4 regions of the Streptomyces sp. NPDC002130 genome follow, and region 4 is predicted to be linked to each of the others. Evidence: riboswitches for the same ligand, from Rfam matches in the RefSeq annotation. Region 4 holds a riboswitch; each other region holds the start of a gene.
The links. Region 4 has a riboswitch for cyclic di-AMP ahead of ABT116_RS01065 (transglycosylase family protein). Riboswitches for the same ligand answer to the same signal wherever they lie in the genome.
Positions count from the first base shown of each region.

Region 1: another riboswitch for cyclic di-AMP. It lies ahead of ABT116_RS15620 (C40 family peptidase); the one in region 4 lies ahead of ABT116_RS01065 (transglycosylase family protein).
Region 2: another riboswitch for cyclic di-AMP. It lies ahead of ABT116_RS19355 (peptidoglycan DD-metalloendopeptidase family protein); the one in region 4 lies ahead of ABT116_RS01065 (transglycosylase family protein).
Region 3: another riboswitch for cyclic di-AMP. It lies ahead of ABT116_RS03500 (M23 family metallopeptidase); the one in region 4 lies ahead of ABT116_RS01065 (transglycosylase family protein).

Region 1 is NZ_JBEOXI010000067.1:26,197-31,543, forward strand. Features, by position in the region: gene ABT116_RS15595 (8-amino-7-oxononanoate synthase) at 1-605, shown strand, start outside; gene ABT116_RS15600 (DUF397 domain-containing protein) at 705-935, opposite strand; gene ABT116_RS15605 (helix-turn-helix domain-containing protein) at 945-1,805, opposite strand; gene ABT116_RS15610 (ATP-binding protein) at 2,019-2,477, shown strand; gene ABT116_RS15615 (DUF6328 family protein) at 2,585-3,253, opposite strand; gene ABT116_RS15620 (C40 family peptidase) at 3,335-3,808, opposite strand; cyclic di-AMP (ydaO/yuaA leader) riboswitch at 3,812-4,011, opposite strand; gene ABT116_RS15625 (hypothetical protein) at 4,360-4,668, opposite strand; gene ABT116_RS15630 (ATP-dependent Clp protease proteolytic subunit) at 4,676-5,311, opposite strand.
Region 2 is NZ_JBEOXI010000094.1:18,984-24,330, reverse strand. Features, by position in the region: gene ABT116_RS19370 (TetR/AcrR family transcriptional regulator) at 162-773, shown strand; gene ABT116_RS19365 (SGNH/GDSL hydrolase family protein) at 949-1,734, opposite strand; gene ABT116_RS19360 (DUF6250 domain-containing protein) at 1,880-2,596, opposite strand; gene ABT116_RS19355 (peptidoglycan DD-metalloendopeptidase family protein) at 2,792-3,721, opposite strand; cyclic di-AMP (ydaO/yuaA leader) riboswitch at 3,726-3,880, opposite strand; gene ABT116_RS19350 (alpha-galactosidase) at 4,197-5,347, opposite strand, start outside.
Region 3 is NZ_JBEOXI010000011.1:9,081-14,427, reverse strand. Features, by position in the region: gene ABT116_RS03515 (bifunctional acetate--CoA ligase family protein/GNAT family N-acetyltransferase) at 1-1,136, opposite strand, end outside; gene ABT116_RS03510 (HPr family phosphocarrier protein) at 1,316-1,597, shown strand; gene ABT116_RS03505 (GntR family transcriptional regulator) at 1,756-2,451, opposite strand; gene ABT116_RS03500 (M23 family metallopeptidase) at 2,640-3,428, opposite strand; cyclic di-AMP (ydaO/yuaA leader) riboswitch at 3,441-3,605, opposite strand; gene ABT116_RS03495 (M16 family metallopeptidase) at 3,798-5,186, opposite strand; gene ABT116_RS03490 (M16 family metallopeptidase) at 5,183-5,347, opposite strand, start outside.
Region 4 is NZ_JBEOXI010000003.1:38,784-44,130, forward strand. Features, by position in the region: gene ABT116_RS01050 (DUF501 domain-containing protein) at 1-167, opposite strand, end outside; gene ABT116_RS01055 (FtsB family cell division protein) at 220-696, opposite strand; gene eno (phosphopyruvate hydratase) at 816-2,096, opposite strand; gene ABT116_RS01065 (transglycosylase family protein) at 2,358-3,050, opposite strand; cyclic di-AMP (ydaO/yuaA leader) riboswitch at 3,055-3,221, opposite strand; gene ABT116_RS01070 (transglycosylase family protein) at 3,450-4,409, opposite strand; gene ABT116_RS01075 (cytochrome P450 family protein) at 4,530-5,347, opposite strand, start outside.

The DNA.
Region 1 (5,347 bases), on a different contig from region 4:
CCCTCACCGGTCTCGCCGAGGCCTGCCGGGAGCAGGGCGCCGGGCTGGTCGTCGACGACGCCCACGGACTGGGCGTCCTCGGTGACGGCGGCCGCGGCGCTCCGCACGCGGCGGGCCTCGCGGGCGCCGGCGACGTCGTCGCGACGGTCACGCTGTCCAAGTCGCTGGGCAGCCAGGGCGGAGCCGTCCTCGGCCCCGCGCGGGTCGTCGACCACCTGGTCAACGCGGCCCGGACGTTCATCTTCGACACAGGTCTCGCCCCCGCGGCGGCGGGTGCGGCCCTGGCGGCCCTGCGGCTGCTGCGCCGCGAACCGGAACGGGCGGCACGGGCCCGCGCGGTGGCGGGTGAACTGCACGCACGCCTGACCGCCGCGGGTCTGGAAGCGGTGCGTCCGGACGCCGCGGTGGTCTCGGTGCGCGCGCCCTCTCCCGAGGACGCCGTGAACTGGGCGGCCCGGTGCCGCACGGCGGGCCTGGCCGTGGGGTGCTTCCGGCCCCCTTCCGTGCCGGACGGCATCTCACGGCTCAGGCTCACCGCACGCGCGGACCTGACCGATCAGCAGATCGAACGCGCTGTACGGCTGATCGGCGAGACGCGGCCATGAGTCGGCGTGACACGGCCGTGCGTCGCACGATGACGGTCTGATCGAACGCGCCTGCAAGCGCCCGCCTGCATACGGTCTGATCGAACGCGCCTCAAGCGCCTACATGCGGTCCACCCCGGCCGCGAAGGCCGCCCAGCTCCCCGCAGAGAAGAGCAGCGCGGGTCCGGCCGGGTCCTTGGAGTCGCGCACGGCGAGCAGTCCGGCCCAGGGCGGGGCATCCGGACACCCGGTCTCGACGCAGTTGTTCGCGCCGGTGCTGTAGCTGCTGCGCAACCACCGCACACCGTGCAGTTCGATGCTTGAGGGGACGTGACGAGGCAGTGCACGCATGGTGCCTCCTTACGCGCCGGCGGCTGTCCCGGCGATGAAATCCAACGAGTCCTCGGGCGAAAGGGCGTGGATCTGAAGGGCGTCGAAGGCCTCCGTGTAGGCCTGGAGGTCTTCTTTCCGTTCGAGGTAGAGGCTACTCGTCAAGTGGTCGAGAACAACCACATCCAGATCAGAAGTGCTCGAAAATGAGAAGATAACGAAAGGGCCGGTGACGCCGATGTGCGCCCCTGCGGCGAACGGCAGCACCTGCAGGCGCACTTGCGGCAGACGCGCCGCCTCGACCAGCCGTTCCAGCTGGCGGGCCATGACTCCGGGCCCGCCCACCTCCCGCCGCAGCACCGCCTCGTCCAGCACCGCGCTGAGTCTCAGCGGGGGATCGGCGCGCAGCACGTCCTGCCGGGCCAGCCGTACCTCGACCAGCGTGTCGAGCCGGTCCTCAGGGAGCCCCTCCACCGCGGCCCGCGTCACCGCACGCGCGTACTCGGGTGTCTGGAGCAGGCCAGGGACGACGGTGGTCTCCAGCGTGCGCATCGCCCCCGCCTGGGACTCCAGGCTGATGAAGTCCCGGTAGGTCGGCGGCAGCACCCCCCGGTAGGCGTGCCACCAGTGGTGCCGACCACCGCTGTCCTCGGCGCCCGCCAACACCATGAGCAATTCGCGCAGTTGGGAGTCCGTCACACCGTAGGCGTCCAGAAGTAACCGCACATCGGCCGGTTTCACACCGCTCGTGCCCGTCTCGATCCGGCTGACCTTGGACTGGTGCCAGCCCACCAGCCGGGCCGCCTCACCGCTCGTGAGCCCCGCCCAGGAGCGCAGCTCACGCAGTTCGGCGCCCAGTTTCCGGCGGCGCACCGCGGGACCGTGCTGCATGGGCTCCTCCTTACTCCTTCGGAGCCACCCAAATACGGTCTCGCGTCGCAGAGTTCACCGCTTTGAGCGACAGATATATGCATATCTTGGTGGATCGCCGACCTTCAGGGGTGTTCTGGTGGCAGTCTGACGACGAAGCACCAGTCCGGGACCGTACTCGAACCATCCGCTCCGTGTCGGGCTACGGTCCCGTGGGAAAGGGACGACGTCGCCATGGCAGACCATCTGGAAGCATCCGTCACTCTGCCGAGCGATCCCGCCTCGGTCTCCGCAGCGCGTGCCTATGTGGTGAGCACGCTGGCGGAGTGGGGCCTGCCGCCGGACACGGACGCGTCCGACACCGTCCGGCTCATCATCTCGGAACTCGCCACCAATGCCGTCCAGCACACCTTCGGCCAGTCGCCCACCTTCACCGTGGACGTCGAGCTGGACCGCGACGAACAACTGCGCATCGGTGTCACGGACAGTCACCCGCGCTTCCCCAGACGCCTGCCCGCGGCCGTTCAGCAGGACAACGGCCGGGGCCTGGTCATCATCCGCTGGCTGACCGCCGAGTGCGGCGGCAGACTCCGTATCCGCCCGACCCGCGAAGGCGGCAAGACCATCTCGATCGAACTCCCGTGGGCCGTCCCGGTCCGGCCGGTGACGACGGCGGGCCAGCAGGAGCCGTAGCCGTCACAGCACGACCTGAAGGGCCTGAAGAACCTCCCCACCGGGCGCCCTCGACGCACCCCGGCCCGCGCGACCCACATCCGGCCACTCCCACGGCTCTGGGAAGCTCACTCCGCGCCTTGTGGCCCGCCGGAGCCCCCTGCCGTCACCGGTGCCGCGCCGACGCCTCCCGGTGTGCTGCCGCCCCTCGAAGCCCTGACGGCTGCCGGACAGTGCGCCGCAGCGGTGCGGGGATCCTGATGTCGGCTTCCTCCGGCTCCTCCCCGGTGGTCTCCCCGGCGCCGTCCCGTTCCCCGTGCCGCCCCGCCCGCCGCACCAGCCGAGGGAGCACCCCCCCACAGTCCGACGCAGACCAGGAAGGTCGCGGCGCCCGCCGCGATGCCACCGGTACGGCCCGTGGTCACGTCGACCACCAGCAGCACCGAACCGCTGAACGCGAACACCAGTACGCACAGACCGGTCGTGGCCAGGCGCGAGGAGACCTGCACTATGCGGGGCTTGGCGCCCTGCTGGAAGAGGGAGCGGTGCAGCGCGGCCGGCGCGGTGAAGAGCGCGGCGGCCAGGACCGCCAGCAGCAGCGTGGTGACGTAGGTGACGCGCTGGACCGTGTCGAGGTCCCCGAAGCGCGAGGTGAAGGCCAGCGACAGCAGGAAGGCGAAGAGGATCTGCACACCCGTCTGAGTGACGCGGAGTTCCTGGAGCAGCTCGACGAAGTTGCGGTCGGCGCGTTGCAGCGGAGTCTCGTTGCGCGCGGTGCAGGGACGGTGCTCGGCCATGACGTCACGGGTATCCACTTGCGCCCGTGTCACGCTCCGGCGTGCGGCGGCGCGTCAGGACGCCGCCGCACGCCGGGCGGATCACCTCACGCGCCCGTACCAGACGCTCTTGGTCCAGATCTTCTGCAGTCGCACCACGTCCCCGCTCTTCGGGGAGTGCCAGAGCTTGTTCTTACCCGCGTAGATACCGACGTGGTACACGTTGCTGCCCGAGTGGAAGAACACCAGGTCTCCGGCCTTGCGGTTCTTGGCGGAGATGTGGCGCGTCTTGTTGTACTGCTGGGCAGCCGTGCGGGGGAGCTTCTTGCCGGCCTTCTTGAACGAGTAGAGCGTGAGCCCGGAGCAGTCGAACCGGTGCGGTCCTATCGCCCCGTACTTGTAGGGCGATCCCTTCTTGGATGCCGCGATCTGGAGTGCCTTGGTCGCAGGTGTGGCTGCCGCGGCCTCGGAGGCGAAGCCGGGGGCCACGATCGAGCCGCCCACCGCGGCGATGGTGAGCGCCGAGGCCGTACCGGCTCGGGCCATGAGCGACGGGACACGATTGAGCGCAGTCATGCGCAACCCTTCGTCAGCCGCCTGTGAAGGATGACCTGTCGGATTCGGGCTGACAAAGTTGCCCGGCCGCTGACGCGGCTTCACCCCAAGGGCTGCTCAGGTCCGGTCATGGCGTGACCGTCCCGGCGACCCGTCGTGCTTGGGTCCTCCACTCCTGCCGATCCACTCCTGTCGACCGGTCATCCGGGCGGCGGCAGGACTCGGCGTCCGCCCGGATCGCCCCGCCACAGCGGCGGGGGCTTGTCGTCAAGCAGGGATCTTGGCGCATGACTGTCCGGATTTCCCAACGGAACCGGGGATTTGTGTTGTTACTCACCACTCACCCGTTCGGGTGGACACGTGTGCGTTCGCGCCACTGTCCACGGGTTCGCGGACCGCCGGACCAGCGACGGAATGTCCCATTCCGCCCCCGGGCCACGCGCGTTGCGCAACCGGAAGGGTCTCAAAATCGGCCTCCCGCCTACTCCGAACAGCGGTACGTCTTTTGGTCCGTTTCGACTCAGCTCCGGACGCTCCGCCGTCCGTCGGGCGTCCGGACCGATGGCTGCGCCTCAACTGACGGAATCCGGGGGCAGGGTGAGCCGGGCCGTGCGCCGCTCGCCGTCCAGTACGCGCAGCGCCCGGGCCAGGGTGTCGGCGTGCAGTTCCGTCTCGCCCCGCTGGTGCATCAGGGCCAGAGCGTCACGCAGCGCGGTCGCCTTGCCGACGAGGGCCTGGGCGGCGCGCAGCCCGCGGTAGGTGTCGCCGTCCCGGGCCGGGTTGATGCGGCCGAGCAGGTCGACCACGTCGAGGTAACGGTCGATCAGTTCGGCCTCGGCGCGGGTCAGGGCGGGCAGCGGCGGAAGTTCGGGCGGGAGCACCGGGGCCTCACTGCCCGGTCGGCGGGGCGAGGGTGGCCTTGCGGCTGGGGATGATCCCGTCGACCAGGCCGTACTCCACCGCCTCCTGCGCGGTGAGGACCTTGTCCCGCTCGATGTCCGCGCTCACCTGCTCCGGGGTGCGGCCCGTGTGCAGCGCGAGCATCTCCTCCATCCGGCTCCGGATGCGCGTCAACTCAGCCGCCTGGATGGCCAGATCGCTCGCCTGGCCCCGGATCGGCTCGGGCAGGGCCGGCTGATGGATCACCAGGCGCGCGTCGGGCAGCGCGAATCGCTTGCCGGGCGTGCCCGCCGCCAGCAGCACCGAGGAGGCGGCACCGGCCTGGCCCAGGAGAATCGTCTCCACATCGCAGGAGACGTACCGCATCGTGTCGTAGATCGCCGTCATCGCATGGAAGCTGCCGCCGGGAGAGTTGATGTAGAGCGAGATGTCGCGCTCCGGGGCCTGGTGCTCCAAGTGCATGAACTGGGCCATCACATCGTTCGCCGAGGTCTCGTCCACCGGCGCCCCGAGGAAGACGATCCGCTCCTCCAGGAGCTTCGCGTACGGATCCATCGTCCGTTGCCCGGACGCCGTGCGTTCGGTGAACTCGGGCAGCACGTAGCGGGCGGACGGTCGGGTCATGGCGAACCCCTCCTCGCGGGCAGAGCTGTCTCCGGC
Region 2 (5,347 bases), on a different contig from region 4:
CGTCTGCTGGACGGCTGGTGCCGGTGACGCCCCCGCCCGTCTCCTCGACGGCTGGTTCCGACAAGGCGCACGCCGCCTCCTCACGGCTGTCGCCGCGGACCCTGCCGGGCAGGCCGAAACGCCCCGTCGAGGGACCGCGCGGCCGTGGGTAGGGTGACGGCGTGACGAGAGTCCGGTTGAGTGTGGCTCAGCGGCGCGGGGATCTGTTGCGGGCCGCCATCGAGCAGATCGAGGCGAGGGGTGTGGCGGCGGTCAGGATCGCCGACGTGGCCTCGGCGCTCGGCGTGAGCAACGCGCTGGTCCTCTACCACTTCTCTTCGAAGGAGCAGCTGGTCGCCGCCGCGTTCCGGCACGCCGCGGAGGGCGACCTGGCGCATCTGCGCAAGCTGCTCGGCCGCCGTTCGCCGGCGCTGCGCCGGCTGCGGTCGGCCGTACGGTGGTACGCCCCGACCGGGCAGGCCAAGGGCTGGCGGCTGTGGATCGAGGGCTGGGCGGCGGCGCTGCGCGACCCGGCGCTGCGGGAGGTCGCCCAGGATCTCGACCGGCAGTGGAAGGCGGCCCTCGCCGAGGTCATCGCGGAGGGCGTGGCCGCCGGTGAGTTCCGCTGCCCCGACCCGGCCGGCACGGCCCTGCGTCTGACCGCCCTCCTCGACGGTCTCGCCGTCCAGCTGACGTCCTACGCCGGTGCGGTGCCGCGCGCCCGGGCCCAGGAGTGGGTGGAGGAGGCACTGACCCGCGAGTTGGGCCTGACGGCAGAGCGGCTGACGCCTTAGACGGTGTCTTTCGGATCATGCCGGGCCCACGCGGGCTCACCGGCACGGCTCCGGCACCGTCACTCCGGGTCGGGCCGACCCGAAAACCATGACCCGCCCTGAAAGCCACCACTCCTGTGCGTGCGGGCCGCGTCGATGTCGCACCCGGCGCGGCCCGCACGTGCAGGAGCCGCGCTCACGCCACCGAGGCGATCCGCATCCTGATGTCGTCCGGCGACAGCACCCCCTTGGCCGTCACATGGTCGCCCGAGGACTCCCCGCGCAGCCGGCGCCCGATCCACGGCACGAGGAACTCGCGTGCCCAGGCGACGTTGTCACGCCGCATGTCGAGAGCGCCGCGCGGTGGCAGTGGTGGCCACGCCTGCTCGGGGTCGGCCGGCACGTCGAGGCCGAGCACCTGGCCCGCGCGCAGCGCCACGCGTGTGTGCCCCTCGGGCGACAGGTGCAACCGGTCGGCGTCCCAGGCCCGGCGGTCCTGCACGCTGCGCAGGGACCACAGGTCGAGCACGGGGCAGCCGTACCGGTCGGCGATGGCCCGGACGTGTCCGTTGTACGTGGCGATCTTGCCGCGCAGATGCTTGAGCACGGGCACGCCGCGGGTGTCGAACCCGGTCGTCACCATCACCGTGCCGGACACGGCGGTGAGTTGGACCAGTGCCCGCTCGAAGCGCTCGGCCACCTCGTCGGGGTCGGTGCCGGGCCGGATGATGTCGTTGCCCCCGGCGCAGAACGAGACGAGGTCCGGGGCCATGCCGACGGCCCGCGGAACCTGGTCCGCCACGATCTGGTCGAGGAGCTTTCCGCGTACGGCGAGATTGGTGTACCGGAAGTCGCCCTCGGGCCTGCGGTCGGCGAGCAGGACCGCGAACCGGTCGGCCCAGCCGACGAACGCCCCGTCGGGGCCGGGGTCGCCGACGCCCTCGGTGAAGCTGTCCCCCACCGCCACGTACGACCCGATCACTGCTTTGCTGTCACTCTTCGAATCGTCTGCCACAGCAGCCCATGATTCACCTTCGAATGTGACCTACGCGACCGTAGGAAAGGGTTGACGGGCGGTGATATAAGCCACTCCTAAAGTGTTCGCCAACTCCGGAATACCCCGCTTGTCAGGGATGTTTCGGGGTGAGCCGCCAGACCCGGAATCCACTGATCCGGAAGTGGCTCCAGACGGTCCGGAAGGCGAAATGGCCACCGGTGTAGGGCTGCGGATCGGTGTGGTCGAAGACGAGCCGCCCGTTGTTCCACCATCGGACCATGGAACCGTCGGACACGATCCGCACCCGGTTCGGCTCGCCCGGCACCAGCAGCGGCTCGGTGTAGTCGAAGACCAGGGGACGGACGCCGGGTTCGCCGACGTAGCGGCGCAGCCGGGTCGTGGTGTTGTAGTTGGCACCGTAGCCCGCGTAGTACGTCGTGAGGTGGTCGTACTCGTCGAGGGCTCCGCCGCGCGGTGTCGCGAAGAGGTCGTCCGGCGAGCGCACGTCGGTCGCGTTCCAGAAGTTGTTGAGGTCCGAGACCCGGTCGTTGACGCCGCCCTCGGAGACGGGGGTCGCGGTGTATTCGAGCACGTAGGGCCCCTCGAGCCGCTGCCTGAACCACACGGTCGCGCCGCTCGGTACGTCGATCTCCAGTGTGCCGCGTGAGGCGGTGACGGTGCCGCCGTCCTGGAGTTCGGCCGCCCATTGCCCGAGCCCGTGGCAGAAGTCGTCGCGTGCGATGAGACGGCGGTGCGGGGACGCGGCGTGCGCGGGGGCCGTGGGGGCGAGGGCCGCCAGGGCGGCTCCGGCGGCCAGGGCTCCGAACGCTCTGCGGGTGGTCGGCACGGTGACACCACTCCTCGGGATCCGCCGGGAAGGCTCTGGAAAGCGCTTGCACTCCGGCCGTGATCACTCTGTCCCAACTGCCGCCGCCTGTCGATCCCTTGGGGCGAGCGACGGCACGCGCTCACACCGAAGGCCGGACCCGGGGATCGGGGTCCGGCCTTCGGTCGCGTGTCAGGCAGGTGGTCGTGCGGTGGGTCAGCCGACGGAGACGCCGTGCGAGCGCAGGAAGGCGACCGGGTCCACGTCCGAGCCGTAGTCCGGCGTGGTGCGGATCTCGAAGTGCAGGTGCGGTCCGGTCACGTTGCCGGTGGCGCCCGACAGGCCGACCTGCTGCCCGGCGGTCACGGTCTGGCCGGCCGACACGGAGAGCTGGGACAGGTGGGCGTACTGGGCGTAGTAGCCGTCGTTCAGCTTGATGACGACCTGGTTGCCGTAGGCGCCGCCCCAGCCGGCGGAGACGACCGTGCCCGCGCCGACGGCCTTGAGGGAGGTGCCGGTCGGGACGACGAAGTCGACACCGGTGTGGTAGCCGCTGGACCACATGCTGCCGGACATGCGGTACGGGGTGCCGACGGTGGCACCGTCCACCGGGAGGGCGTACCCGCCGGCGTTGCTCTCGGCGGCGGGCTTGGCGGCGGCCGGCTTCGCGGCGGTCTCGGCCTTCGGGGCCGAATCGGCGGCGGACGGCTTCGGGGCCGAGGCCTTCGGGGCAGAGGCCTTCGGCGCGGACGGGGCCGAGGACTTCGGCGCGCTCGCGGCCTTCTTGCCGATCGACAGCTTCAGGCCCGGGTGGATCAGCGACGGGTCGGAGCCGACGGCGTCACGGTTGTCCGCGTAGAGCTTCTTCCAGCCGCCGCTGACGTTCTGGTCGTCGGCGATCTTCGCGAGGTAGTCGCCGGCCTTCACGGTGTACGTGCTGGCGCCGTTGGCCTTTCCTGCGGCCTTCTTCTCGGCGGCCGGAGCGGACTGGACGGCCTTTTCCGGAGCCGACTGCGGGGTCGCGGCGTGAGCGCCGGCGGCCCCCATGAGCGGCAGGGCGAGGGCGGCCCCGCCGGTTCCGGCGACGGCGATGGAGCGGGTGAAACGCTGGGTCTTGGGGCGGCGGTGCTTACCCTTCGCGGGCATGGCGAATTCCTCTCCGTCGCCTGCGAGGTGAGCTGTCGGGTGCGGGCTGGAGATGCCCGGCCGCGCCGTGGCGCGGCTTAACCCCAAGCCGTTCCGGGAACCGGAACAGGCGTCTTACCTGTGGGTCCCCCGCTCCTGCCGTACGTCGGGTCAGTGTGTGCGGGCTCCGGGCGGCGGCAGGATTAGGCGTCCGTCCGGATTGGTGTGGAACGTAAGCGACCACGACGCAATAGGACAAGCTTGCGGTTGCCTGTGACGGTGTTTTTCTTGACGCGTCGCCACATATGCCGTCACCGAGCGTGGATCACCGATCCCCCGCTCCACTCAATGGCCCTGAAAATTACGGAGATTACGTGAACATGGCGACAGCACATCGTCACGAATATGACGATGGTCACGCACCCCGACCTCATCTCCTTTACGATCGGGGCACGTTATCCCTAAGCGGCTAAAATTCCCTATTCGGACACAATGACTACTTCCGCTTAAGGCGGACGATCGCGGCGTCCAGATCCCCGCGCAAACCGACCCGCAGTCCATGGTGAAGCAGCACGGCCCCTCGGTGAACTTCGCCCGTTTCAGGGCATTCATACGATTCTGTCGGGTCAAGGCCGCGCAGCCGGAGCGTCGGAACGGGCTCGCCGTAGCGCTGCGCCTGGAGCCAGGCGAAGACGACGGTCTCCTCGCCGAGGACGTACTGGACGGCGCTCAGCCCGCCCTCCGGAGGCCGCAGCCGGTACTGGTCGCCGCGCTGCACCACGGGCCGGATCTCCTTGTAGAGCCCCACCCACTGCGCCGCCTCGGCGAGCTCCTCCGGCGTCCACTTCGTGAGGTCGCCGCCGACCCCGAGCACCCCGGCCATGGCGCTGACGAACCGGAACCGCAGCGAGCTGGCCCGGTGGTTGAGCATGGCGTTCGGGCTGTCGGTGACCCAGGCGGCCATGACCCGGGCCGGATGGATCTGACTGAAGCCGTGCTGGATGGCGAGCCGGTCGAGGGGGTCGGTGTTGTCCGAGGTCCACACCTGGTCCGTGCGGCTCAGCACACCGAGGTCGATCCTCCCGCCGCCGCCCGAGCAGGACTCGAAGGCCACCCCCGGGTGGGCGGCCCGCAGCCGGTCCAGCAGGGCGTACAGGCCGTGCACGTGGTCGACCCACAACCGCTGCGGGTAGGCGTCGTCCGGCCAGCCGGCGTCGGTGAAGCAGCGGTTGAAGTCCCACTTCACGTAGTCGATCGGCGCACTGGAGAGGAGCCCGTCGAGCTGCTCCCACAGGTACTCCCGGACGTCCTCCCGGGCGAGATTGAGTACCAGCTGGTTGCGGAACTCCGTCCGCTTTCGTCCCGATTGGTACTGCACCCAGTCGGGGTGCGCGCGGTACAGGTCGCTGTCCGGGTTGACCATCTCCGGCTCGACCCAGATCCCGAACTGCATCCCGAGGCCGTGCACATGGTCGGCGAGCGGCTTCAGCCCGCCCGGGAAGCGGTCGGGGTTGGGGGTCCAGTCGCCGAGCCCGGCCCGGTCGCTGGTGCGCGCCCCGAACCAGCCGTCGTCGACCACGAACAGCTCGACTCCCATGGCGGCGGCCCGCTCGGCGAGCTCCCGCTGCTGCTCCTCGGAGATGTCGA
Region 3 (5,347 bases), on a different contig from region 4:
GACAGCAGGGCGATGCCGATGGCGCCGGACTGGGCGAACAGGCCGATCCGGCCGGGGCGCGGCACCTCGGGGGCGAGGGAGGCGTTGAGCCGTACCCGTGGGGAGGTGTTGATGATGCCGAAGGCGTTCGGGCCGATGATCCGCATGCCGTACGTGCGCGCGTGCCGCACGAGGGCGCGCTGGCGTTCGCGCCCCTCGGGGCCGCTCTCGGCGTACCCGGCGGAGACCACGACCAGCCCCTGCACGCCGTGTTCGCCGCACTCGGTGACGACCTCGGGGACGTGCTCAGCCGGGACGGCGACGACCACGAGGTCGACCGGGCCGTCGATGTCCCGCACCGAGCGGCGGGCGGGCACCCCGTCGAGTTCCTTCTGATCCTCGGGGAGAGCCTTGTTCACGGCGTAGAGGCGGCCGGTGTACCCGGCGTCGCGGATGTTGCCGAGGACGCTGCGGCCCACGCCGCCGGGTGTGCGGCCGGCGCCGATGACGGCGACCGAGCCGGGGGCGAGCAGCCGCTGCACCGACCGTGCCTCGGCGCGGTGTTCGCGGGCGTACTGCACGGCCAGGGAGCGGTCGGTGGGTTCGAGGTCGAACTCCAGACGGACGACACCGTCCTCGAAGCTGCGCTTCTGGGTGTAGCCGGCGTCCGTGAACACCTTGATCATCTTGTTGTTGGCGGGCAGCACCTCGGCGGCGAAGCGGCGGATGCCGCGCTCGCGGGCGACGGCACCGATGTGTTCGAGCAGGGCGGAGGCGACCCCGCGGCCCTGGTGGGCGTCCTGCACGAGGAAGGCGACCTCGGCCTCGTCGGCGGGTGCGGACGCGGGCGTTCCGTCCGCGCCGATCCGGTCGTAGCGTACGGTGGCGATGAACTCGCCGCCGACCGTGGCCGCGAGTCCCACCCGGTCCACAAAGTCGTGGTGCGTGAAGCGGTGGACGTCCTTGGCGGACAGGCGAGGGTACGGCGCGAAGAAGCGGTAGTACTTCGACTCGTCGGAGACCTGCTCGTAGAAGCTGACCAGGCGATCGGCGTCATCAACGGTGATGGGCCGGATGCGCGCGGTACCCCCGTCGCGCAGCACCACGTCGGCTTCCCAGTGGGCGGGATACTCATGCCGGTCCGGCGAGGTCTGCATGGGCCCCAGAGTACGGCTAGCGCCTGACAACGGCGCGAGGCAGTCTGTGGAGGGCGTCAGTCGGGTCGAGGCCGCGATCCGACGGCACCCCCGGAGTGGAACGCGAGGACCGCTCCGCGCGGGCTTCACGATATGGGAAACTGGTCTAGACAACCCTGAACACCGAAGGGCAGCAACACATGGCTGAGCGCCGCGTCAACGTCGGCTGGGCCGAGGGCCTCCACGCCCGCCCCGCCTCCATCTTCGTCCGAGCCGCCACGGCCGCAGGCGTCCCGGTGACGATCGCCAAGGCTGACGGCAACCCCGTCAACGCGGCCTCGATGCTGGCCGTCCTGGGCCTCGGCGCCCAGGGGGGCGAGGAGATCGTCCTCGCCTCCGACGCCGAGGGCGCGGACGCCGCCCTCGACCGGCTGGCGAAGCTGGTCTCCGAGGGTCTCGAGGAACTGCCCGAGACCGTCTGATTTCCCGGGCGCCCGATGCGGCGCACAGCGAAGGGCTCGTCCGAATTCACCGGGCGGGCCCTTCGCTATTCCCGGCCCACACGGAGCAGGAATTCCCGTGTCCGGGCAGCGGAAATAAGCCCCCGAGAATTCACCTCTATTTGTATACGGCTGCCGTGTTAATGCCGCAGGCTCGCCGTGTTTACGGGATGTTGCGAGTTCCTCACACGGTCGGCGCGTTCCTCGGCGGAGCCGAGGCGCAGGCGGTGCGCGCCGGTCGCGCGCTCGGTGTGCAGCGCCGTGACCGCCCGCGCGCGCTCGCCGTCCCCGCGCGCCACCGCGTCCACGATCGCGCCGTGCTCCGTCCAGGACTCCACCGGGCTGAGCGGCGCCTCCACGGCGTACATCCATGTGATCTTGTGGCGGAGCTGGGTGAGCATCGAGGTCAGGGCGGGGCTGCCGGAGGCCTGGGCGAGCGTCTCGTGGAACCAGGCGCCCAGGGAGCGCAGGTCGTCGCTGTTGCCACGACGGGCCCGGTCCTGGCCCAGCCGGACCAGGCCGCGCAGGACCTTCAGGTGCGCCTCGGTGCGGCGCTGGGCGGCGCGGGCCGCACCTAGCGGCTCCAGGAGCATCCGCATCTCCAGCAGGTCACCGGCCTCCTGCTCGGTGGGTTCGGCCACGCACGCGCCCGCGTGCCGGCGGGTCACCACGAAGCCCTCGGCCTCCAGCGTGCGCAGCGCCTCCCGGACGGGCACCCGCGAGACGCCGTAGCGGCGGGCGAGGAGTTCCTCGGTGAGCCGGCTGCCGCGTGCGTGGACACCCGCGACGATGTCGTCCCGGATGGCCGTGCACACCGAGTGCGCGGGAATACGCATGACCGACCTCCGCTTAATCCCCGTGAAACGCCGACGAGCGGCGCGCTTTCCGTGACTCTATTGCAATGAGCGGGAATTTCCGACGGCAGGCGGGAATCCGGGGATATTTTTTGGACAGCGGGCACCCGGAAACGCCGAAAGCCCCGGCTCGGGGAGCCGGGGCCTGGGAGACGGCGGAGTGGTTCCGGTCAGACGCCGACGCCGTGCGAGCGGAGGTAGGCGACCGGGTCGATGTCCGAGCCGTACTCGGGGCTCGTACGGGCCTCGAAGTGCAGGTGCGGGCCGGTGACGTTGCCGGTCGCGCCGGACAGGCCGATCTGCTGGCCGGGGGTGACCTGCTGGCCCACCGAGACGCCGATGGAGGACAGGTGGCCGTACTGGGTGTACGTCCCGTCGTTCATCTTGATCACGATCTGGTTGCCGTAGGAGCCGCCCCAGCCGGCCTCGACGACGGTGCCCGCGCCGACCGCGTGGACGGAGGTGCCGGTGGCGGCGTGGAAGTCGACACCGGTGTGGCTGCCGGAGGACCACAGGCCGCTGCTGGCCTTGTAGCCGGTGGAGACGTACGAGCCGGAGATCGGGGCCACGTAGGCGTTGAGGCGCTTGCGCTCGGCCTCGCGGGCGGCGCGCTCCTTGACCTCGCGGGCCTTCTCGGCCGCTGCCTTGGCCTTCTCGGCCACCTCGGCGGCGCGCTTGCGGGCGGCCTCCTCGGCCTTCTGCTTGGCGGCGGCCTCGTCGGCGGCCTGCTGCTGCGCGACGGCCTGGGCGTCGATCTGCTGGGCCACGGTGTCACCCATGGTGACGACCGGGGTGAGGCCGGTCTGCTCGGCGCTGGGCTCGGCGGCGAAGGCCGCGGGGGCCGCCACGGTGCCGATCACGCCGGTGGTGGCGAGGGCCGCGACACCCGCCGCGCGGGCGGTGCGGCGCTGGATCCTGCTGGGACGACGGTGCTTCCCGGTGGCGCGAGTGAACGCCATGTGGTGGCTGGTCCTTTCCTTCCCTCTCGCCTACCGGGTTAGCTGACGGGTTCGGAGCAGGAAGGTCTCCTACGGACTCCCTCGCGGCACGCGCGGGCGTCCGATTCACCCCAGGGACTGCGGTGGGTCCCCGGCTCCCCTGGCTCGCGCCGTACGGGGACTCGGCGATGACTGTCCGGTGCCGCGGGTGCGGCGCACTGCCTGACGAACAGCCCGGACGACGCTAAGCGGCGCCACTTTCAATTCCCAAACGAATCCCGGTGTTTGTAGCGCATCCCACAGGGCAGACAGGCAACTCCCATCCCAATTCGGGCATAAAGGGGCCCTGGTGCCTTCGAAGACATCCAGGGCCCCTGAGCGCGCGTGCCGCTACTCGGCGGCGACGACGGTGACTTCGCCGACGCCGAGCGCCTCGACAGGCGCCTTGATCTGCGCCGCGTCACCGACGAGGACGGTCACCAGCCGGTCCACCGGGAAGGCGCTGACGGCCGCCGCGGTGGCCTCCACGGTGCCGGTCGTGGCGAGCTGCCGGTACAGCGTGGCCTGGTAGTCGTCGGACAGATGCTGCTCGACCTGGTCGGCCAGCGTGCTCGCGACGGCCGCTGCCGTCTCGTACTTCAGCGGCGCGACGCCGACCAGGTTCTGCACGGCGACGTCCCGCTCGGCGTCGGTCAGCCCCTCGGCGGCGAGGGTGCGCAGCACCGTCCAGAGGTCCTCCAGCGCGGGGCCGGTGTTGGGCGTGTCCACGGAGCCGCTGATGGCGAGCATCGCCGCACCCGTGCCGTCGGGGGCGGACCTGAGGACCTGGCCGAACGCCCGTACGCCGTAGGTGTAGCCCTTCTCCTCCCGCAGGACGCGGTCCAGGCGGGAGGTGAGGGTGCCGCCGAGGCAGTAGGTGCCGAGCACCTGCGCGGGCCACACGCGGTCGTGCCGGTCCGGGCCGATCCGGCCGATCAGCAGCTGCGTCTGGACGGCGCCCGGGCGGTCCACGATGACGACCCGGCCGGTGTCGTCGGCGGTCACCGGCGGCACGGGCCGCGGCTCGGCCGGGGAGCCGGTCCAGGCGCCCAGCGTGTCCCCGAGCAGGGCGTCGAGGTCGATGCCGGTGAGGTCCCCGACGACCACGGCGGTGGCCGTGGCGGGGCGGACGTGCTTCTCGTAGAAGGCGCGTACGGCCGCCGAGTCGATGGCGGCGACGGTCTCCTCGGTGCCCTGCCGCGGCCGCGACATGCGCGAGTCCGCCGGGAACAGCTGCCGGGACAGTTCCTTGGCGGCCCGGCGCGAGGGGTTGGCGAGCTCGTGCGGGATCTCGTCGAGACGGTTGGCGACCAGCCGCTCGACCTCGCTGTCGGCGAACGCGGGGGCCCTCAGGGCGTCGGCGACCAGGCCCAGTCCCTTGGCGAGCCGGGAGGCCGGCACCTCCAGGCTGAGCCGGACACCGGGGTGGTCGGCGTGCGCGTCGAGGGTGGCGCCGGCGCGCTCCAGCTCGGCGGCGAAATCCTCGGCGGAGTGCTTGTCGGTGCCCTCGGAGAAGGCCCGGGCCATGATCGTGGCCACGCCGTCGAGGCCGGCGGGCTCGGCGTCCAGCGGGGCGTCGAGCAGCACCTCCACGGCGACGACCTGCTGGCCGGGGCGGTGGCAGCGCAGCACCGTGAGGCCGTTGCCGAGCGAGCCGCGCTCGGGGGCCGGGAAGGCCCACGGCTTGGCGTCGCCCGCCTGCGGCCGGGGGTGGAAGTCCATCGTGGCGAGCTCGGTCACCGGGCCGCCTCCTCGTTCTCGTCCTGGTCGGCGGGGGCTTCGGGGGCGGTCGGCTCGTAGACGAGCACCGCGCGGTTGTCGGGCCGCAGGCGGGCCTTGGCGACCTCCTGGACCTCCTCCGGGGTGATCTCCAGCACGCGCTGGACCGCGGTCAGGGCGAG
Region 4 (5,347 bases):
CCGTCCGGCAGCCGGGGGGCCGTCTCGACGACGTCGGGCTGACCGCACGGGCAGCGGTGCGCGATCGCGCGCAGGCCGCGCGGGGGCCGACCGAGCTGCTGCTTGAAGGCCTCGACGTCGGCGTCGGTCGGCTCGGTGCGCGGAGTGGTCGGCGGGGGCGTTTCCATGACTGTCTTCAGGCTGTCTTTCTCTGGGTTCAGGTCACTGGCTGGGGCTGGGTCACCGGTCGGAGGCGTCGGCCTTGTCGACCCCGTCCCAGACGTTCGAGTACCAGGGACGGTCGGCCGCCCCCAGGTCGGTGCGCGACTGCCGCGCCGCGTGCGGGTCGACGACGATGAAGCCCGTCTCCCCCGGCATGACGTAGTGCAACCGCTGCCGGATCTGCTGTTCTGCGTACGCGTCGTCCTGCCAGCGCGCCTTCAGGTCGCGCAGCCGTTCGACGCGCTCGCGGGCCTGCTGCTGTTCGCGCTGGAGGTCGTCGATCTCGGCGCGCTGCGAGACGTACTCCCGCATCGGGTAGGCCAGGGCCACGATCAGCGAGCACATCACCAGCGCGAGCAGTGCGGCCCGGCCGGTCAGCCGCGAGCGGCGGGCCTGGCGCCTGGTCTGGGAGCGGTAGACCCGGGCCGCGGTCTGCTCGCCGAGCAACCGGATCCTGGTCGCGGTGGAGAACCGGTCCCGGTCCTTCACGGCCATCTGTCCGCCTCCCGCTCCACCGTCATACGCGCGTACGTCCCCGGACACGGTACGGGACCGAGTACGGGGACGTACGTACGACTGGCTAAGGCTTGACCCGGTAAGGGGTCAGCGCCGGGTCAGCCCTTGAAGCGCGGGAAGGCGCTGCGGCCGGCGTAGACCGCGGCGTCGTCGAGGATCTCCTCGATGCGCAGCAGCTGGTTGTACTTGGCGACGCGCTCGGAGCGGGCCGGGGCGCCGGTCTTGATCTGGCCGCAGTTGGTGGCGACGGCCAGGTCGGCGATGGTGACGTCCTCGGTCTCGCCGGAGCGGTGGGACATCATGCACTTGAAGCCGTTGCGCTGGGCCAGCTCGACGGCGTCCAGGGTCTCGGTGAGCGAACCGATCTGGTTGACCTTGACCAGGAGCGCGTTGGCCGCGCCCTCCTCGATGCCGCGGGCGAGGCGCTCGGGGTTGGTGACGAACAGGTCGTCGCCGACGAGCTGGACCTTGTCACCGAGCTTGTCGGTGATGGTCTTCCAGCCCTCCCAGTCGTCCTCGAACAGCGGGTCCTCGATGGAGACGAGCGGGTACGCGTCGACGAGCTCCGCGTAGTACTCGGTCATCTCGGCGGCGGAGCGGGTCTTGCCCTCGAAGGTGTAGGCGCCGTCCTTGTAGAACTCGGAGGCGGCGACGTCGAGGGCGAGGGCGATCTGCTCGCCGGGGGTGTAGCCGGCTTCCTTGATCGCCTCGAGGATGAGGTCGAGGGCCTCGCGGTTGGAGCCGAGGTTCGGGGCGAAGCCGCCCTCGTCGCCGAGGCCGGTGGCCAGGCCCTTGCTCTTCAGGACCTTCTTCAGCGTGTGGTAGACCTCGGCGCCCCAGCGCAGCGCCTCGGAGAAGGACTCCGCGCCGATCGGGGCGATCATGAACTCCTGGATGTCCACGTTGGAGTCGGCGTGCGAGCCGCCGTTCAGGATGTTCATCATCGGCACCGGCAGCAGGTGCGCGTTCGGGCCGCCCAGGTAGCGGAAGAGGGGGAGGTCGCTGGCCTCGGAGGCGGCGTGGGCGACGGCGAGCGAGACGCCGAGGATGGCGTTGGCGCCGAGGGAGCCCTTGTTGTCGGTGGCGTCCAGGTCGAACATCGCCTGGTCGATCAGGCGCTGCTCGGTGGCGTCATAGCCGACCAGCTCCGGGCCGATCTGCTCGATGACCGCGAGGACGGCCTTCTCCACACCCTTGCCGAGGTAGCGGTTCGAGTCGCCGTCGCGGAGCTCGATGGCCTCGAAGGCGCCCGTGGAGGCGCCGGACGGGACGGCGGCACGACCGGTGCTGCCGTCGTCGAGGCCGACCTCGACCTCGACCGTGGGGTTGCCTCGGGAGTCCAGGATTTCCCGGGCTACGACGACGTCGATGGACGGCACGAGCATCTCCTTCTTATGTGACGCGGGTACGCGGGTCACGTGGACCCGGCGAGGTGCGGAGCCTCGGTGGCTCGCGACATGAGCCTAACCGGCTCCGGGCGATCGGCCACCGGGTCGCCCACCCCATGGACAGAACCGAGAGTAAATTGTTTCCGAACGGAACAAAGCCGGTTGCCGAAAAAACCCCGCCCCGGCGCGTACGGGGGATGACGCACCGGGGCGGGGAGCACGTGGACCCTGAGGGTCCAAGCGGGCCGCTGCTTACTTCAGGTGCAGCTGCTGGCCCGTGTAGATGAGGTTGGCATCGTCGATGATGTCCTTGTTCAGCTGGAAGAGCTTCTCCCAGCCGCCCTTGACCTTCTGGTCCGCGGCGATCGAGCTGAGGGTGTCACCCTTGACGACCTTGTACTCGCCGTCACCCTTCTTGACCTTCTTGCCGGTCGGGGTGGTGACGGTCTTCTTGGCCGCCGGGCGCTCGTCGGAGCGGGAGGCCGGCTGCTGCTCGGTCTGGCGGGTCTCGGTGCTCTGCTGGCTCTGGGAGGAGCTGCCGGAGTCGCTCGAGGAGCCGCCACCGGTGTAGCCGACGCTCGACAGGCCCTTGCCGCAGACCGGCCAGGCGCCCTTGCCCTGGCTCGCCAGGACCTTCTCGGCGATCTCGATCTGCTGGGCCTTGGTGGCCTGGTCGGCGGTGGAGGCGTACTGGGTGCCGCCGTAGCCGGACCAGGTGGAGGCGGAGAACTGCAGACCGCCGTAGTAACCGTTGCCGGTGTTGATGGACCAGTTGCCGCCGGACTCGCACTGGGCGACCGCGTCCCACTCGGAGGCGGTGGCGGCGGAGGCGTTGCCGGCCGCCATCAGCGGGGCGGCGACGGCGGCGCCGGTGACACCGGCGATGGCGATGGCGCGAGTGGCCTTGGACGGACGGCGGTGCGTGCCCTTGCCGGAAAACAGCATGGAGAGATCCCCTCACCGACGCCTGCGAGGTGAGCTGTCGGGTTCGGGCCGGTTGAGTTGCCCGGCCGCGTCCCTCACGGGACACGGCTTCACCCCAAGCCCTTCCGGCACAACCGGCCGGTCGGGCACCTACCTTGGGTCCCCCGCTCCTGCCTACGGCGCTTGACGCGACGACTGTTCCCGTACGGCCGCTGGCAGGATTCGGCGTTGCGGCAGCCGGGGCTCGTGGTGACGAGCGATCACGACCGTAGACACGCGGTCCGCGGAATTTCAAAGACGATCAAGGCTTCTGAGATCTATCTCTCACCGGTCTTATACGGGACATTCGGCGCGAAACGTGACGTGAACTCACCCGGTTTCGGGGCGACTTCGACCGTCGTTTCCGCACTGCCCGAACAACTACTTCTCGTCCGCTTCGCCCTCGACCGTGAGCGCCTGACCGGGGTGGATGAGGTCCGGGTCGGCGCCGACCGCCTTCTCGTTGCCCTCGTAGAGGGCGTGCCATCCGCCGCTGACCCGAAGGGCGTCGGCGATGGACCAGAGACTGTCGCCGATTCCCACGATGTAGGCACCTTCGGACGCGTCGTCGGAACCCTCCTCAGCGGGCGCGGAGTGACGCCCCGTGGACTTCTCCGCACGGTCGCCGCCGGGCGCGCCGGTTTCGTCGGCGCTGGGACCGCGATGACGGCCGGAGCCGGCGTCGGTCGGCTGCGAGGAGTCGTCGCCCGGGCGGGCGTTGTCACTCTTGGAGGTGCCCGACGGGGCGCTGTCGGACTGCTTCTCCCGCGACGAGCCGGTGGATTCGGTCGACTTGTCCGTCTTGGCGGTTTCGTCCTTGGAGGCCGATGACGCGTCAGGCGATGAGGACGGAGAGGAAGAAGGACTGTCCGAGGGGGACGAGCCGAGCGAGTCGAGCAGGCCGGGCGAGTCGACCTCGCCGGACGAGTCGGACGAATCGGATGACCCGGACGAGTCCGACCCCTTGCCCTGCTCGAGGCCGGAGAGCAGTCCGCAGGTGCGCCACGCGCCGACTCCCTGGTCGGCGAGGATTCTCTCGGCCACGGCTATCTGCTGGGAGCGGCTGGCCAGGTCGGGGCTGGCGGCGTAGTCGAGGCCGCCGTGGTTCTCCCAGTCCTCCTGGGACAGCTGCAGGCCGCCGTAGTAGCCGTTGCCGCTGTTCTCGCTCCAGGCGCCGCCGGTCTCGCAGTCCGCGACCCGGTCCCAGGTCGTGCCGTCGGCCGCACTGGCGCCGGAGGCCCCTAGGAGCGGGATCGCGATGGCGGAGCCGGTCACTCCGGCCGCGACGAGGAGAGCCGGAGCCTGGCGGGGGCGACGGTGCCGACCGTTCCCGGAGAGCATACGGAGACCTTTCGCGCGACAGCAGTTACCGACGCGGCGTGAATCCCTCCGCGTTGATGGGTGAACGTATCGGCAGACGATCACTTGTCACAAGTTCATGCCGCGCAGATCACGTGAAGATCACAGGTCTGATGTTTCGTCACGTTCGGCTGCTGCTGCCGGTGCGAACTCCACGGGCAGCGTGCGCAGCCCGCGCATGATGAGGCCGCCGCGCCATCTCAGCTCGGCCGGATCCGCGGCGAGCCGGAGGTCCGGGAGGCGGGTGAGGAGGGTGGCGAGGGCGGTCTGGCCCTCCAGGCGGGCCAGCGGGGCGCCGAGGCAGTAGTGGATGCCGTGGCCGTATCCGAGGTGCTGGTTGTCGCGGCGTGAGAGGTCCAGTACGTCCGGATCGGCGAACCGCTCCGGGTCCCGGTCCGCGGCGGCCAGCACGACGAGGACGGGGTCGCCCGCCTCGATGCGCTGCCCGCCGAGAGTGAGGGACTGCGTGGCGAAACGCCAGGTGGCGAGTTCGACGGGGCCGTCGTAGCGGAGGAGTTCCTCGACGCCGGTCTCCAGGAGGCCGCTCTCCCCGGCGGCGAGGGACGCCTGGAGCCGGGCACGCTGCCCGGGGTGGGTGAGCAGCGCGTAGGTGCCGTTTCCGATCAGGTTGACGGTTGTCTCGAAACCGGCGAACAGCAGGATGAAGGCCATGGCCGCCGCCTCGTTCTCGGTGAGGTGCTCTCCGTGGTCGGATGCGCGGATCAGACCGGAGATGAGGTCCTCGCCGGGGGCGGGTTCGGCGGGCAGCGCCTCGCGCTTGCGGTGGATGAGGTCGGCGAGGTAGCCGCGCATCTTCTTCACCGACCGCGCCACGCCGCCCCTGGGGCCGCCCTGGTGACGGATCATCATGCCCGCCCAGTCGCGGAAGTCGTCCTGGTCCTCGCGGGGGACGCCGAGCA